DNA from 4 places in the Streptomyces sp. 2114.4 genome. Region 1 is predicted to be linked to each of the others. Evidence: riboswitches for the same ligand, from Rfam matches in the RefSeq annotation. Region 1 holds a riboswitch; each other region holds the start of a gene.

Region 1 (3,851 bases):
TCCGCCGAGATGTTGGACGCGGCGATCTCGCGGACCTTGCCGGCCCGCACGAGGTCGTCGAGCGCGGTGAGGAATTCCCCGACCTCGACCGATTCGTCGTCGTAGTGGGTGTAGTAGAGGTCGATGTAGTCGGTGCGCAGACGGGTGAGGGAGTGATCGACCGCGGACTTGATGGTGGCGGCGGACAGACCCTTGTAGTCCGGGTGGGCACCGACCTTGGTGGCGATGACGACATCGGAGCGATTGCCGCGGGAGGCCAGCCAGTTGCCGAGGACGGTCTCGGATTCGCCGCCCTTGTTGCCGGGGACCCAGGCCGAGTAGACGTCGGCGGTGTCGATGAAGTTGCCACCGCCCGCCACGTAGGCGTCGAGCACGGCGAAGGATGCGCGCTCGTCGGCCGTCCAGCCGAAGACGTTGCCGCCGAGGGACAGCGGGGAGACGGAGAGCGAGCCCAGGGACTGACGATTCCGGGGAGTGTGTGTCGCGGTCATACGTGGTGGCAACGTCGGGGGGAGCGGAGTTATTCCCTCCGTTCCCTCTCCCCCCGACGGCACCTCCCGTCAGGCGTTCACACCTTGATGCCGTGATCGCGCAGCCACGGCATGGGGTCGATCGGGTCGCCGGCGCCGGGGCGCACCTCCAGGTGGAGGTGCGGGCCGGTGACGTTGCCGGTGGCGCCGACGCGGCCGATGACATCGCCCGTGCCGACCTTGCCGGAGGTCTTGACCATCGAGGACAGGTGGCAGAACCAGAGTTCGGTGCCGTCGTCGAGGGTGAGGACGATGCGGTAGCCGTACGAGCCGGCCCAGCCGGCCTGGGTGATGGTGCCGGAGTGCACGGCCTTGACGGGAGTGCCGGCCGGCGCGGCGAAGTCCTGCCCGGTGTGGTCCGCGGCCCAGCGGTCGCCGGCCTGGCCGAAGCTCGCGGTGAGCGTGAACGAGGAGACCGGAGCGATGAAGTTCTTCGCCAGCTTGGCGAGGCGGGCGGCCTCCGCCTTCTGACGGGCCGCCTCTTCGGCCTCGCGCTTGGCCTCCAACTCGGCCGCCTTCTTGGCTGCTGCGGCCTTTTCGGCCGACTTCTGGTGGGCGTCGGCTGCCTGGACGGCCGTCTGGAAAGCGGTGTGCTCGGCGGTCTCACGGGCCTCCTGCTCGGCGGCGCCCTGCTGCGCGTCGGCCTGCTGGAGGATGCGGCTGCGCAGCGCCTCGCCGGCGTCCGCGCCCGAGTCCGAGACCGAAGCCACGCCCGCGCCCGAGTCCGAGGCCGAAGCCACGCCCGCGGCGGAGTCCGAGGCCGAAGCCGCGCCCGTATCCGTGCCCTCGTCCGATATGAGGTCACCGACGCCGGGAAGCGACTTGGCGTCCGGCAGCTTGTCGGCGACGTCGTCGGCCATACCGCCGACGTCGGGCATCGAAATCGGCACCGGAGGGCGGCCCTCGGCCGTGGCCATGCCGCCGGCACCGACCGCCGCGATGACGCCGACGCCCAGGACCGTGCCACCGCGGGCGAGCCCGCCGCCACGCTGCTTGGCCACCCGGTGCTTGCCGCGGACCGAGCGGACGGAATCCTCGGTGGGATTCCATTCCTCCCACGGCCCGTCGTTGATGTTGTCCGCATGACCGGGGCCCGGGAAGGCACCTCGGTCATCGAGGTCGTAGGCGGACGGACCCTCGGGGGCAGGCCTGTTGGACGCCACGGGGGCGCTCTCCTTTCCTTCCTTCTCGCCTACCGGGTTAGCTGACGGGTTCGGAGCAGGAAGGTCTCCTACGGGCGCCCGCTGGCGGAGAGCGTCCGATTCACCCCAAGGAAGTGGTTCCCCGGTTCCCTTGGTGCAGTTCGAGGTGCTGGAGGTGCGTGAAAAGCGCGTGCGGGATTCGGCGTCTGCGCACGGTGCCGCCTCTTGCGACGGCTGGGACGACCGCGCTGCGTTATCGGACAGTAATAGAGAACGCAGTCGAATTCCAAGCCTTCCCGGGATTTCGTAGCGGCCTCCCAGGAGCTTTGGCCTGGACTTTTTCGGCCAGCATGGCTGCAAACCGGGCGAGTTGACCGTCCGCGCCTAAACGATCTCGCGGCGATTGTGCACCAGTCGTTATGCGGAGGGGTGCCCCTCGGTTACGGAACGTGAGAGCAGTAACGTCGGATCATGGCCGTCAACGCGGGGAACACCGGGAACACCCGTCACGTCGAACGCACCGTGGTCGGCACATGGGGGTTGGCGGAGCGGTACCGGGAGTTCTCCTGGCGCCAGGCGCGGGGGCGGTCCGCGGCGCATGAGGAGCTGAGCGCGCGGATCAGCCACGACCCGGAGCTCTGCGATCTGGTGTCGGGGTCGCTGCCGGCCGGCGGCGCACAGCAACCGGAGCTTCTGCTCGCCACCGTCCGCTATCTCGACGGCCCGCACGCCGAGCTGGGGCCGCGCGGCGAAACCGCGTACGGCCGCTGGCGCGAGTGGACGGTACGGCACTGGAACGAGGTGCGTGCGGTGATCATGCAGCGCTCGCCCCGGACCGACGAACCGGCCCACTGCGCGACGCTGCTGCCGCTGCTCGCCCGCCTGCCGCAGCCGCTGGCGCTGCTGGAGGTCGGCACGTCGGCGGGGCTGTGTCTGCATCCCGACCGCTATCGCTACCGCTACCTGCGCCGGTACGAGGGCGACGGGGGAAGCGGCGCCCCGCTCACCGAGGCGGAGGCAGCGGCGGAGGCGGAGGCAGGGGCGCCGGAGAGCCCCCTGGTGCTGGAGTGCCGTACGGGGTGGACGGCTGACGAGCTGCTGCCCGGCCGGGGCCGGATGCCGCGGATCGTCTGGCGGGCCGGTATCGGCCTCGACCCGCTCGACCCGGCTGCCGAACCGGACGATCTGCGCTGGCTGCAGGCGCTCGTATGGCCGGGCGACGAGGAGCGCGCCGCGCGGCTGTCCGCGGCCGTCGAGGCGGTGCGGCCGGCGCCGCGGCCACGGCTGGTGCGCGGCGATCTGCTCCAGGAACTGCCCGCGCTCGCCGCCGAGGCGCCGCCCGGGGCCACACTGGTCATCTTCCACAGCGCCGCGCTGGCCGACCTCGCGCCCGCCCGCCGCGAGGAGTTCACGCATCTCGTACGGTCGCTGCTGCGCCGACGGCCCGGCGGCGGCCACTGGGTCTCCCACGAGCACCCCTCCGTCCTGCCCTGGATCCCCGCCCCGGCGCGCCGTTCGCCGCATCCGGATGACGCGCGACTGCTCACCCTCGCCCTGGACGAGCGCCCGGTCGCGCTCACCGGCCCGCACGGTGAGAGCCTGCACCGGTTCCCGGGGGCGGAGGGCGTGGCGCAGGGCATGCCGTAGGACGCGCCACGCACGGCCTGCCGCAGGGCCGGGCGAGCCATGCCGGGACACGCCCTGCCCTGCACGGCCTCCCTACGCGCTCATCGGCCGCTGCACCGCCAACAGGGCCATATCGTCGGCCGGTGCGCCGCCCGTATGCCGTGCGACATCCTCGACGAGCATGTCCAGGAGGGCGTCCGGCCCCGGGAAACGACGGCCGCGCAGTCTGCTCGCCGGTTGGTAGAAGCGGCCCAGCAGGTCCCGGGCCTCGGTCACCCCGTCGGTGAAGAACAGCAGCAGGGCGCCGGCCGGGAAGAACGTTTCGTCCGACCGGTCCGGCCAGCTCGCCACGTCGCCCATGCCCAGCGGCAGCGCCGGTGCCGCGGGCACCAGCTCACGCACCCCGCCGTCCAGGGTGAGCAGCAGCGGGGGCGGATGGCCGCGGTTGAGCACACGCAGCACGGACTGCCCGTTGGCGGGGATCTCGGCGAGGACGGCAGTGGTGAACCCCTCGAACTGGTCGAGCCCCGCGCGCCGTCCGCCCTCCCGCTGC
Region 2 (3,851 bases), 550 kb from region 1:
CTGGGCCAGCTCGACGGCGTCCAGGGTCTCGGTCAGCGAGCCGATCTGGTTGACCTTCACCAGCAGCGCGTTGGCGGAGCCCTCCTCGATGCCGCGGGCCAGACGCTCGGGGTTGGTGACGAACAGGTCGTCGCCGACGAGCTGGACCTTGGCGCCGAGCTTGTCGGTGATGACCTTCCAGCCGGCCCAGTCGTCCTCGAACAGCGGGTCCTCGATGGAGACGAGCGGGTAGGCCGCGACCAGCTCCTCGTAGTACTCGGTCATCTCGGCGGCCGAGCGGTCCTTGCCCTCGAACTGGTACTTGCCGTCCTTGTAGAACTCGGAGGCGGCGACGTCCAGCGCGAGCGCGATGTCCTGGCCGGGGGCGTAACCGGCCTGCTTGATGGCCTCCAGGATGAGGTCCAGGGCCTCGCGGTTGGAGCCCAGGTTCGGGGCGAAGCCGCCCTCGTCGCCGAGGCCGGTGGACAGCCCGCGCTCCTTCAGGACCTTCTTGAGGGTGTGGTAGACCTCGGCGCCCCAGCGCAGCGCCTCGGAGAACGACTCCGCGCCGATCGGGGCGATCATGAACTCCTGGATGTCCACGTTGGAGTCGGCGTGCGAGCCGCCGTTCAGGATGTTCATCATCGGGACGGGCAGGACGTGCGCGTTCGGGCCGCCGAGGTAGCGGAACAGCGGGAGGTCGCTGGCCTCGGAGGCGGCGTGCGCGACGGCGAGGGAGACGCCGAGGATGGCGTTGGCGCCGAGCGAGCCCTTGTTGTCGGTGGCGTCCAGGTCGAACATGGCCTGGTCGATCAGCCGCTGCTCGGTGGCGTCGTAGCCGACGAGCTCCGGGCCGATCTGCTCGATGACGGCCAGGACGGCCTTCTCCACACCCTTGCCCAGGTAGCGGTTCGGGTCGCCGTCACGAAGCTCGATGGCCTCGAAGGCGCCGGTGGAGGCGCCGGACGGCACGGCGGCACGGCCGGTGCTGCCGTCGTCGAGGCCGACCTCGACCTCGACCGTGGGATTACCTCGCGAGTCGAGAATTTCGCGGGCTACGACGACGTCGATCGACGGCACGTTGTCTCCTTCGTGGGTGTCTGGCGTTCTGCGCATGAGCCTAACGGCCCGGGGTGCGTCCGCCCGCCCTTGGCCCGCTCCGTGGGACGGAACGGCCCGGAATACTCCCCAAAGGCCCAGTTCGCGGGACATGTGAGGGCATTGTTCGCTGAATGGGAAAAAACCTTGATCGTCGCCGGTCACCGGCGTGCGGCCGCCTCGGCTGCGGCGGCCCGGTCACGGCGCCGGACGAGAGAAGCCCCGCCGCGACGCGCTGGGGAAGGGCGCGCCGGGCGGGGCGGTCTCACACAGGAAGCGGTCTCACGGAGGTCTCACACGGGAAGGGGGCTCGCCGCTCGGGCCCGCCTGATCCCGGTGAGCGGAGACTCAGACGTTGAGCTTCTGACCCGGGAAGATCAGGTTCGGGTTGCCGCCGATGACCGACTTGTTGGCCTTGTAGACGGACTTCCAGTCGGTGCCGTGCGCCTTGGCGATCTTGGCGAGGGTGTCGCCCGCCTTGACGGTGTAGTTGCCGTGGCCCATGGACTTGCGCTCGGTCGAGCGCGAGGCGTGCTGCTCGGGGGCGGCCGGGGCCTTCTTCGTCTCGGCCTTGGCGGAGCCCTGGTCCTGCTGGGGAGCGGACTTGGTCTGCGCGGAGCCGGAGGTGTCGACGTCGGCCGCGGGGCCGCCGGAGGTCAGGTTGCCGGCGCCGGCGCAGGACCAGGCGCCCGGACCCTGGATGGCCAGAAGCTTCTCGGCGGCGGCGATCTGCTGGGACTTGCTGGCCAGGTCGGCGCGCGCGGCGTACTTGGTGCCACCGGCAGCGGCCCAGCTGGAGTTGGAGAACTGCAGGCCACCGTAGTAGCCGTTACCGGTGTTGATCGACCAGTTGCCGCCGGACTCGCACTGGGCGACCTTGTCCCAGGTGGAGACGGAGGCGGCGGAGGCGGAGGTGGCACCCATCAGCGGGACGGCCACGGCAGCACCGGCGATGCCGGCGAGGGTGGCGACGCGGACGGCCTTGGAGGGACGACGGTGCTTGCCCTTGATGATCAGCATGGTTCGTTCGTTTCCTCACCGACGCCTACGAGGTGAGCTGTCGGGTTCGGGCTGTGAGAATCGCCCGGCCGTGTGCGCGTGGCGCACGTGGCTTCACCCCAAGCCGGCTGACCCGCTTTCACGGGCGGGGCCGGCACTTACCTTGGTTCCCCCGCTCCTGCCTTCGGCGCTTGCGCGTCAAGTGCCTCCGATCACCGGCAGGATTCGGCGTGTGATCAAAGGGCCCGCTTTGGCGAGCGGTCCTGACGTTAAGCAGTAATGGGCTTGGGGTTCAAACCCCACCATCTGAACCAAGTTGACCGCTTTTGATCACGACTGGGTCACATACCCGCAGGTGAACCCCGGTTTACCGCGACGGCACACACCGGGGTCCAGCCGAGTCAACGAGACGCTTGTCTCACTTTCCCAAAAGCGGTCGAACGGCGGCGAATTACCCCGCGGGGTGCCCGAGATCGAGCAGTTGGCCCGGCTTGATCAGGTCCGCGTCAGAGCCGATGACGTCCTCGTTGCGGTCGTAGAGGGCGCTCCAGCCACCGGACAGCCGGTGGGCCGAGGCGATGGCTGACAGCGTGTCACCCGGGCGCACGGTGTAGTCGCCGTCGGCCGCCGGGCCGGTGCGCTCGGCGTCACCGCGCGAGGCGTGCCGGCCGCCGGAGGACCTGCCGCCGTCGTCGGCGTCCTCGTCGCCCGCACCGCCGCGGTGCTTGCCCTGCGCGGGCGTCTTGTGCGGCGTGCCGGAGGTGTCCGTACGGCTGCCGCCCTCGGACGGGTCGGCGGACGGGCCGGCCGACCGCGACGGGTCATCGGACGGGCCTGTGGACCGCGACGGGTCGGTGGACGGGCCGGTGGACCGCGACGGGTCGTCGGCCCGGCCGCCCGGCGTCGCCGGTCCTGAGGCCTCGTCGCCGGGCTCGTGCGTCCCGGCGGAGTCCGAGCCGTCGGGCGACGGCGTCGGATCGGACGGCTCGTCGCCGGGCCGGTCGTGCGTCCCGGCGGAGTCGGACGCGTCCGGGGTGCCGGACGAGTCCCAGGGGTCCGGGGAGCCGCCGTCGTCCGACGGGGCGGGCGAGGGGGTGGCGGTGCTGCCCGGGTCGACCTCCGGCGCCTGGCCGTCCTTGGTCAGACCGGCGCTCACCGCACAGCTCGACCAGACGTCCGGGCCGCGGTGGTCGAGGATCGACTCGGCCACCGCGATCTGCTGGGAGCGGCTGGCGAGGTCGGGGCGTGAGGCGTAGGCCGAGCCGCCGTAGTTGTCCCACATCTCCTGGGTGAGCTGCAGCCCGCCGTAGTAGCTGTTGCCCGAAGCCGCGCTCCAGACGCCACCGGTCTCACACTGCGCGACCTTGTCCCAGGTCGCGGTGTCGGCGGCGTGGGCGCCACTCGCGGCGAGCAGTGGCAGGGCGAAACCGGCGCCGGTCACTCCCGCCGTGACAAAGATGGCCGGTGCCTGGCGGGGTCGACGGTGTCGGCCGTTCCCGGAACGCATACGGATGCCTTTCGCGCGGCGGTTGAGTTGTACGACGAGCTCTGCGAGCTGTTCGACGCATACCCAGCCGGCCGTCGCGCACGAGGCGCACCGTTACACCGGTCCCCCACATCACCGCTTCGGCCGATCGGGTGGAGCCCGTCGATCGTCGGTGGAAAGGTAGCCGGGGTCACGGGTAGTTACAAGTCGGTGTAGTGCAGATCACGCGAAGGTCACGCGCCTGACTCTCTGTCACTTTTGCCCTTGTTACTGGTCAGGGCGTTCGGGC
Region 3 (3,851 bases), 2.4 Mb from region 1:
ACGGTGCACGTCACGGTCGGACAGGCGCGGATAGGGCGCGAAGAAGCGGTAGTACTTCGACTCGTCCGAGACCTGTTCGTAGAAGGAGACCAGCCGCTCGGCGTCGTCGGGGGTGATGGGGCGGATCCGCGCCGTGCCGCCGTCACGCAGCACCACGTCGGCCTCCCAGTGGGTCGGGTATGCGTGGTCGTGCGGCTGGTGCATGCGGACAGCGTACGACCGGCCACCGACAACCGGCTCGTCGCGCGTACGCTCGGGATGCGGGGCAGGCTGAGGATGCCGTACGGACGTACGCTCGGTCGGCCTGCCGGACCTCCCTCGGGGAGACCAGTGGCCGCAAAAGGCCAGGACAAAGGGCTGCCCAGCACTCCCGGCAGCGTGAGAGACTGGTCTAGACAACAGTCACGACTTTGAAGGGCAACACCATGGCAGAGCGCCGCGTCAATGTCGGTTGGGCCGAGGGCCTGCACGCCCGCCCCGCGTCGATCTTCGTCCGTGCGGCCACCGCCTCCGGCGTCCCCATGACGATCGCCAAGGCTGATGGCAACCCCGTCAACGCGGCCTCCATGCTCGCGGTCCTGGGCCTGGGTGCCCAGGGCGGTGAGGAGATCGTGCTGGCCTCCGACGCCGAGGGTGCCGAGGAGGCACTCGACCGTCTGGCCAAGCTCGTCGCCGAGGGTCTCGAGGAGCTTCCCGAGACCGTCTGAGCCCTCCAGGACTTCTGCTGCTGCGGCCCCGCCGCGGCGACCGGTGACCGGTTGCCGCGGCGGGGCCGTTTCACTGTGCCCGGGATATCGGAGACGATTCCTCGATATCGGGGACGCAAAAAAGAAAGCGTGCGCTATTCAATTCCCCCGATGCGCACCTATGGCAGCACGCATGGCGGCGCAGCGCTTATTGCCAGCACAGCACGCATGGCGACACACATACATCTTGAATGCCGACGGGGACGAAACTGCAATCTCGCCCCCTCCCGAATCCCCTTCCGCACTTCTTTGTATACGGGGCGATTGTTAAGGGCGGGCGCGGACTGTGTTGACGGGCGGTTTCGGATCCCTCACCTCTGTCCTGGCGGGGCGACGGAGCCGGTACACCGGGAGTGCGCGTTCGACATGAGCCGCCATCAGGGCACGGGCCCGTTCCGCATCTCTCCGGGCCACCGCGTCCAGCACCGCGCCGTGTTCGTCCCACGACTCCCCCGTGCGGGCGGGCAGTTCCACGGCGTACATCCACTCGATCTTGCGCCGCAGCTGGGTCAGCAGCGCCGTCAGGCTGGGGCTGCCGGCCGCCTGGGCCAGCGTCTCGTGGAACCAGCCGTCCAGTTGGCGCAGATCAGCCGCGCTGCCGTGACGGGCCCGCTCACGGCCGAGCCGTACCAGGCCGCGGAGCACCTTGAGGTGAGCCGGGCTGCGGCGGACGGCCGCGCGGGCGGCGCCCAGCGGCTCCAACAGGGCGCGGACGTCGAGGAGATCGGCGGCCTCCTGCTCGGTGGGCTCGGCGACGCAGGCGCCCGCGTGGTGGCGGGTGGTGACAAACCCTTCGGACTGCAGGGTTCGCAGCGCCTCACGGACCGGCACTCTGGAAACGCCGTACCGGGCCGCAAGGATCTCTTCGATCAGCCGGCTCCCCGGCGCCAGCGCACCGGAGACAATGTCATCGCGAATCGCCGTGCACACCGCATGAGCGGAAATATGGCCTCGCATCTTCCGTGCCTCCGCCGTAATCCCCTGGAAACGCCGCCGGTCGGCGCCTTTTCCGTGACTCTATTCGACCGGAACGCCTTTCCGGTGGACTCCGGTTATTCAGGGAAATTTTTTGGCCGGAAGTTGGCGGGAGGGCTCGGCATATCCCCGGCTCCACGGCCGCGGCGCCGGATACGCCGAAGCCCCGGCCGTGGAGCCGGGGCTTCGGGCGGACGCTCGGCGCGACGCGGCCCCTGTGAGGAGCGCGGGCGGGCAGGGCGGAAGGTCAGACGTTGACGCCGTGCGAGTGCAGGTACGCGACCGGGTCGATGTCCGAGCCGTAGTCGGCGCCGGTGCGGGCCTCGAAGTGCAGGTGCGGGCCGGTGGCGTTGCCGGTGGCGCCGGAGAGGCCGATCTGCTGGCCCGGGGTGACGTGCTGGCCGACCGAAACGCCGAGCGACGACAGGTGACCGTACTGGGTGTACGTACCGTCACTCATCTTGATCACGATGTTGTTGCCGTACGAGCCGCCCCAGCCGGCCTCGACGACGGTGCCCGTGCCGACGGCGTGGACGGAGGTGCCGGAGGCGGCGTGGAAGTCGATGCCCGTGTGGCTGCCCGAGGACCACAGGCCGCTGGAGGCCTTGTAGGAGGTGGACACGTAGGAGTCGGCAACGGGGGCGACGAAGGTGTTGAGGCGCTTGCGCTCCGCCTCACGGGCGGCGCGTTCCTTGGCCTTGCGGGCGGCCTCGACGCGCCGCTTGGCCTCCTCGGCCTGCTTCTTGGCCACGGCCTCCGCCTTCGCCTTCGCCGCCGCGGCCTCCGCCTCGGCCTGCTGCTCGTCGGCCTGGGCCGCGACATGGTTGGCGAGCTCGTCACCGAGCACCACGGCATGCTGCAGACCGGTGTCGTGGGTGCGGGCCTCGTCCGTGGCCGCCAGCGCCGGCGAGGCCACGGAGGCGACCACGCCGCCGGCCGCGAGGGTGGCTATGCCGGCGATGTTGCGGGTCGTCCGAACGGGGCGGCTCGTACGACGGTGCTTCCCGGTGGCACGGATGAACGCCATGTACTGGCTTGTCCTTTCCCTCCTTCTCGCCTACCGGGTTAGCTGACGGGTTCGGAGCAGGAAGGTCTCCTACGGGCTCCTCCGGAGGGGAGTCCGATTCACCCCAAGGGACTCTGGGTCCCCGGCTCCCCAGGCTCGCGCCGTACGGGGACTCGGCGATGACTGTCCGGTGCCACGGTTGTGGCGGAGTTGTGACGGACAGCCGGACCGACGCTAAACGGGGCAACTTTCAATCGGCAAACAGAACCGCTTTTTTGTGCGGGATGCCACAAGAACCGAGGCACCGGACGCAATAAACCGGACATACGGCAACTCCCGTGGCGGACCGCCGCCACGGGAGCTGCTTTGTCGATATGTGACCTTCCGTCACATGGCGGCACTAGCCGCCGACGACCGTCACCTCACCGATGCCCAGCGCCTTGACGGGCTCGGCGATCTGCGCCGCATCGCCCACCAGGACCGTCACCAGCCGGTCCACGGGGAAGGCGTTGACGGCCGCCGCGGTCGCCTCCACCGTGCCGGTCTCCGCGAGGCGGACGTACAGCTGCGCCTGGAAGTCGTCCGGGAGGTGCTGCTCCACCTGGTCGGCGAGGGTGCCGGCGACGGCTGCCGCGGTCTCGTACTTCAGCGGCGCGACCCCGACGAGGTTCTGTACGGCGACATCCCGTTCGTCGTCCGTCAGCCCCTCTGCCGCGAGGGTGCGCAGCACGTTCCACAGGTCGTCGAGCGCCGGGACGGTGGAAGCGGTGTCCACCGACCCGCTGATGGCGAGCAGTGAGGCGCCCGTGGCCCCCTCGGGGGACGTGGGGGCGGTGGAGCGCAGCACCTGGCCGAAGGCGCGCACCCCGTAGGTGTAGCCCTTCTCCTCGCGCAGAACACGGTCCAGACGGGAGGTGAGGGTGCCGCCCAGGCAGTACGTGCCGAGGACCTGCGCGGGCCACACCCGGTCGTGCCGGTCGGCGCCGATACGCCCGATGAGCAGCTGCGTCTGGACGGCGCCCGGGCGGTCCACGATCACCACGCGGCCGGTGTCGTCGGCGACGATCGGCGAGGCCTTCAGCGGCTCGGCCGACGAGCCGCGCCACGCGCCGAGCGTCTCGGCG
Region 4 (3,851 bases), 1.3 Mb from region 1:
GCGCGGTCGGCGCGCTGACGGTGGCCAACATCTTCATCGCCGTGCTCTGGACCTGAGCGGAACGGCGGACGCCCCGGGAACCGGGCTCGGGGCGCGGGCCACAGCGGCGGGCGCCCCGGAACCGGGCTCCGGGCGCCGACGCAGGCTCCCCGAACGGCACACCGCGCGGTCATCGCACTCCTCATCCGGAGGCGACGGCCGCGCGGTGGCGTGTGGGGGGTGGCCGTGGGGGGGTGGCCTGAAGGGGGAGCGGGGGCCGGGCCTCAGCCCGGGCGGACGCTCCCGTAGATCGGCATGTAGTAGATCGACTCCTCCCGGACGTCGGCGCCCGGGTGCGGGGCGTGGATCATCTTGCCGCCGCCTATGTACATGCCCACATGGCTGATGTCGTCATAGAAGAAGACCAGGTCACCGGGCTTGAGGTCTTTGGTGGCGACCCGCTGGCCGGCTTTGACCTGGTCCCAGGTGGTCCGCGGCAGGCTGACGCCGGCCGCCTTCCACGCCGCCTGGGTCAGTCCCGAGCAGTCGTAGGAGCTGGGTCCGGTCGCGCCCCACACATACGGCTTGCCCATCTGGGCGCGGGCGAAGGCGAGCGCCTTCTCGGCCTGGGTGGAGGACGAACCCCCGGTCGAGCCGCCGTCGTCGGCGCCGCCACCGGTCTGGCCGCCGGACGTGCCGCCGTCGTGCTGCCGGCGTTCCCGCTCCTGCTGCTTGCGGGCCTCCTCCTGGGCCTTGCGCTTGGCCGCCGCCTCCTTCTGGCGCTCCAGCTCCGCCAGCCGCGCCTTCTCCTGGGCGGTGAGCTCGGACAGCAGCTGCCGGGCCTCGGCCAGTTTCTGCTGGACGGACTGCTTGGACTCCTTGAGCGAGGCCTGCGAGGTCTGCAGCCGCTCCAGGTCGCGGGTCGCCTCCGCCCGCTGCCGGGCGGCCGCGGCCTGCTGCTCCTGGTAGTCGGAGACGGCCTCCTTCTGCCGTCCGGTCAGCCGCTCCATGAGGTGGCTGCGGTCGAAGAACTGCTGCGGGTCCTTGGCGAGCATCAGCTGCGCCGTCGGGTTCATGCCGCCGGTGCGGTACTGCGCCGACGCGAAGGTGCCCAGCCGGCGCCGGGCGTCGTTCATCTTCTCGGCCCGCTTGGCGGCGGCGTCGAGCAGTCCGTCGACACGGTCACGCTGGTCGTCGGTGTGCTCCTTGGCGGCGTTGTACTTCTGGGTGGCCACCTCGGCCTGGTGGTAGAGGTCGTCGACCTTCTGCTTGACCTCTTCGACGGTGGGCTTGGGCGCCCGGGGGGCCGCGTCGGCGGACTGCGAGAGCAGCGTGGCCGAGGCGAGGGCGGCGGTGGTGAGCCCGACCGCCGTACGCCGTCCTCCGGGCGAGGTGAGAATGCTGGTGCGCGGCTTGCGATGCGACGCCAAGGCCGGCGACTCCTTCCGTGGACCGCCTACCGGGTTAGCTGTCGGGTTCGGGCGGTGTCGCTGACGGAAGGCTTGCCCTACGGTCCGGATCTCCGCCGACGGCGGCTGTCCGGATCGATTCACCCCGGTGGTGCTGGTGGGTCCCCGGCTCCGGGTGCCCAAGGGCAGGGCCGGACTCGGCGTGGGCGGCCCGTGCGGACGCTGTCGTCCACGGGGAGGCGGGCTGCCTGAGCGAGGACGTTAGCCAACTCGTGTGGCTCCTGTGAAGGCTGATGTTCGATATGCCCGAAACCTTTTTGTGACCTGAACGCGATGCGGGGGTTGTCGTGACAGATGTCGGATTCGGGTAGACGAGCTGCCGACCGGTGGCATCCGGCCCCGGACGTCTGACCTGCCGCGCTGCCACGGCCCGCGGCGAAAGCGGGCCGCAATCGCCTACTGGGCCGCGGGCTGTCAGTGCGGCGGCCTAGACTCGGTGGGCGATGAGCAGCCTCTTTGACGACAGCTTCCTGGCGGACCTCGGCCCCAAGGGCGAGGAGGAGCACCCCCCGCCCCCGAGGACGAGCACGGCCCGGCCCCGGAGGAGATCCCCGCCGACCTCTTCGGCGGGAGGTTCGACGCGCCCGCGCCCAGAGAGGCGTACTACCGCGACGGCGCCGCCCGTCCGGTCCTCGACCCGGCGACGCTGCTGGAAGGGCTCAACGACGAGCAGAAGGCCGCCGTGGTGCACACGGGCGGCCCGCTGCTGATCGTCGCCGGCGCCGGCTCCGGCAAGACCCGGGTGCTCACCCACCGCATCGCTCATCTGCTCGCCCAGCGCCATGTCCACCCCGGCCAGATCCTCGCGATCACGTTCACGAACAAGGCCGCCGGCGAGATGAAGGAGCGCGTCGAGGAGCTGGTCGGTCCGCGCGCCAACGCCATGTGGGTTTCCACCTTCCACAGCGCCTGCGTCCGCATCCTGCGCCGCGAGTCCAAGAAGCTGGGCTTCACCTCCTCCTTCTCCATCTACGACGCCGCCGACTCCAAGCGCCTGATGGCACTGGTCTGCCGCGATCTGGATCTGGACCCCAAGCGCTACCCGCCCAAGTCCTTCAGCGCGAAGATCTCCAACCTCAAGAACGAGCTCATCGACGAGGAGACCTTCGCGGGGACTGCTGCCGATGGCTTCGAGAAGACGCTGGCCGAGGCGTACGCGATGTACCAGGCGCGGCTGCGCGAGGCCAACGCCCTGGACTTCGACGACATCATCATGACCACGGTCAATCTGCTCCAGGCCTTCCCGGACGTCGCCGACCACTACCGCCGACGCTTCCGCCACGTCCTCGTCGACGAGTACCAGGACACCAACCACGCCCAGTACACCCTCGTCCGCGAGCTGGTCGGCCCCGCCGAGACCGCCGCCGAGCTGTGCGTCGTCGGCGACGCCGACCAGTCGATCTACGCCTTCCGCGGCGCCACGATCCGCAACATCCTCCAGTTCGAGGAGGACTACCCGGACGCGACGACGATCCTGCTGGAGCAGAACTACCGCTCCTCGCAGACGATCCTGTCCGCCGCCAACGCCGTCATCGAGCGCAACGAGAACCGCCGCCCCAAGAACCTCTGGACGGACGCCGGCGCCGGCCCCAAGATCACCGGCTATGTCGCCGACACCGAGCACGACGAGGCGCAGTTCGTCGCCGACGAGATCGACCGGCTGACCGACGCCGGTGACGCCAAGGCCGGCGATGTCGCGGTCTTCTACCGCACCAACGCCCAGTCCCGGGTCTTCGAAGAGATCTTCATCCGGGTCGGACTGCCCTACAAGGTCGTCGGCGGGGTGCGCTTCTACGAGCGCAAGGAGGTCCGCGATGTCCTCGCCTATCTGCGGGTGCTCAGCAACCCCGAGGACACCGTCCCGCTCCGCCGCATCCTGAACGTCCCCAAGCGCGGCATCGGCGACCGCGCCGAGGCGATGATCGACGCCCTGTCGCTGCGCGAGAAGATCACCTTCCCGCAGGCGCTGCGCCGGGTCGACGAGGCGTACGGCATGGCGGCCCGCTCCGCCAACGCCGTCAAGCGCTTCAATGTCCTCATGGAGGAGCTGCGCACCATCGTCGAGTCCGGCGCCGGCCCCGCCACGATCCTGGAAGCGGTCCTGGAGCGCACGGGCTACCTCGCCGAACTCCAGGCCTCCACCGACCCCCAGGACGAGACCCGGATCGAAAACCTCCAGGAACTCGCCGCCGTGGCCCTGGAATTCGAGCAGGACCGCGGCGAAGACAACCCAGGCACCCTCTCCGACTTCCTGGAGCAGGTCGCGCTGGTCGCCGACTCCGACCAGATCCCGGACGAGGACGAGGAGGGCAGCGGCGTGATCACCCTCATGACGCTGCACACCGCCAAGGGCCTGGAGTTCCCGACCGTCTTCCTGACCGGCCTGGAGGACGGCGTCTTCCC

The links. A riboswitch is a leader RNA that binds a small molecule or an ion and turns the genes downstream of it on or off. The one in region 1 is predicted to bind cyclic di-AMP.
Region 2: another riboswitch for cyclic di-AMP. It lies ahead of CFW40_RS13485 (transglycosylase family protein); the one in region 1 lies ahead of CFW40_RS16030 (M23 family metallopeptidase).
Region 3: another riboswitch for cyclic di-AMP. It lies ahead of CFW40_RS26890 (M23 family metallopeptidase); the one in region 1 lies ahead of CFW40_RS16030 (M23 family metallopeptidase).
Region 4: another riboswitch for cyclic di-AMP. It lies ahead of CFW40_RS21980 (C40 family peptidase); the one in region 1 lies ahead of CFW40_RS16030 (M23 family metallopeptidase).

What each region holds. Positions count from the first base shown of each region.
Region 1 is NZ_FYEY01000001.1:3,673,188-3,677,038, forward strand. Features, by position in the region: gene CFW40_RS16025 (aldo/keto reductase) at 1-491, opposite strand, end outside; gene CFW40_RS16030 (M23 family metallopeptidase) at 569-1,693, opposite strand; cyclic di-AMP (ydaO/yuaA leader) riboswitch at 1,705-1,887, opposite strand; gene CFW40_RS16035 (DUF2332 domain-containing protein) at 2,144-3,319, shown strand; gene CFW40_RS16040 (PP2C family protein-serine/threonine phosphatase) at 3,392-3,851, opposite strand, start outside.
Region 2 is NZ_FYEY01000001.1:3,122,797-3,126,647, forward strand. Features, by position in the region: gene eno (phosphopyruvate hydratase) at 1-1,059, opposite strand, end outside; gene CFW40_RS13485 (transglycosylase family protein) at 1,426-2,097, opposite strand; cyclic di-AMP (ydaO/yuaA leader) riboswitch at 2,105-2,317, opposite strand; gene CFW40_RS13490 (transglycosylase family protein) at 2,528-3,517, opposite strand; gene CFW40_RS13495 (cytochrome P450) at 3,830-3,851, opposite strand, start outside.
Region 3 is NZ_FYEY01000001.1:6,102,197-6,106,047, reverse strand. Features, by position in the region: gene CFW40_RS26905 (GNAT family N-acetyltransferase) at 1-204, opposite strand, end outside; gene CFW40_RS26900 (HPr family phosphocarrier protein) at 426-707, shown strand; gene CFW40_RS26895 (GntR family transcriptional regulator) at 1,014-1,703, opposite strand; gene CFW40_RS26890 (M23 family metallopeptidase) at 1,969-2,748, opposite strand; cyclic di-AMP (ydaO/yuaA leader) riboswitch at 2,761-2,916, opposite strand; gene CFW40_RS26885 (pitrilysin family protein) at 3,128-3,851, opposite strand, start outside.
Region 4 is NZ_FYEY01000001.1:4,977,734-4,981,584, forward strand. Features, by position in the region: gene CFW40_RS21975 (hypothetical protein) at 1-56, shown strand, start outside; gene CFW40_RS21980 (C40 family peptidase) at 264-1,409, opposite strand; cyclic di-AMP (ydaO/yuaA leader) riboswitch at 1,417-1,601, opposite strand; partial or broken gene pcrA (DNA helicase PcrA) at 1,892-3,851, shown strand, end outside.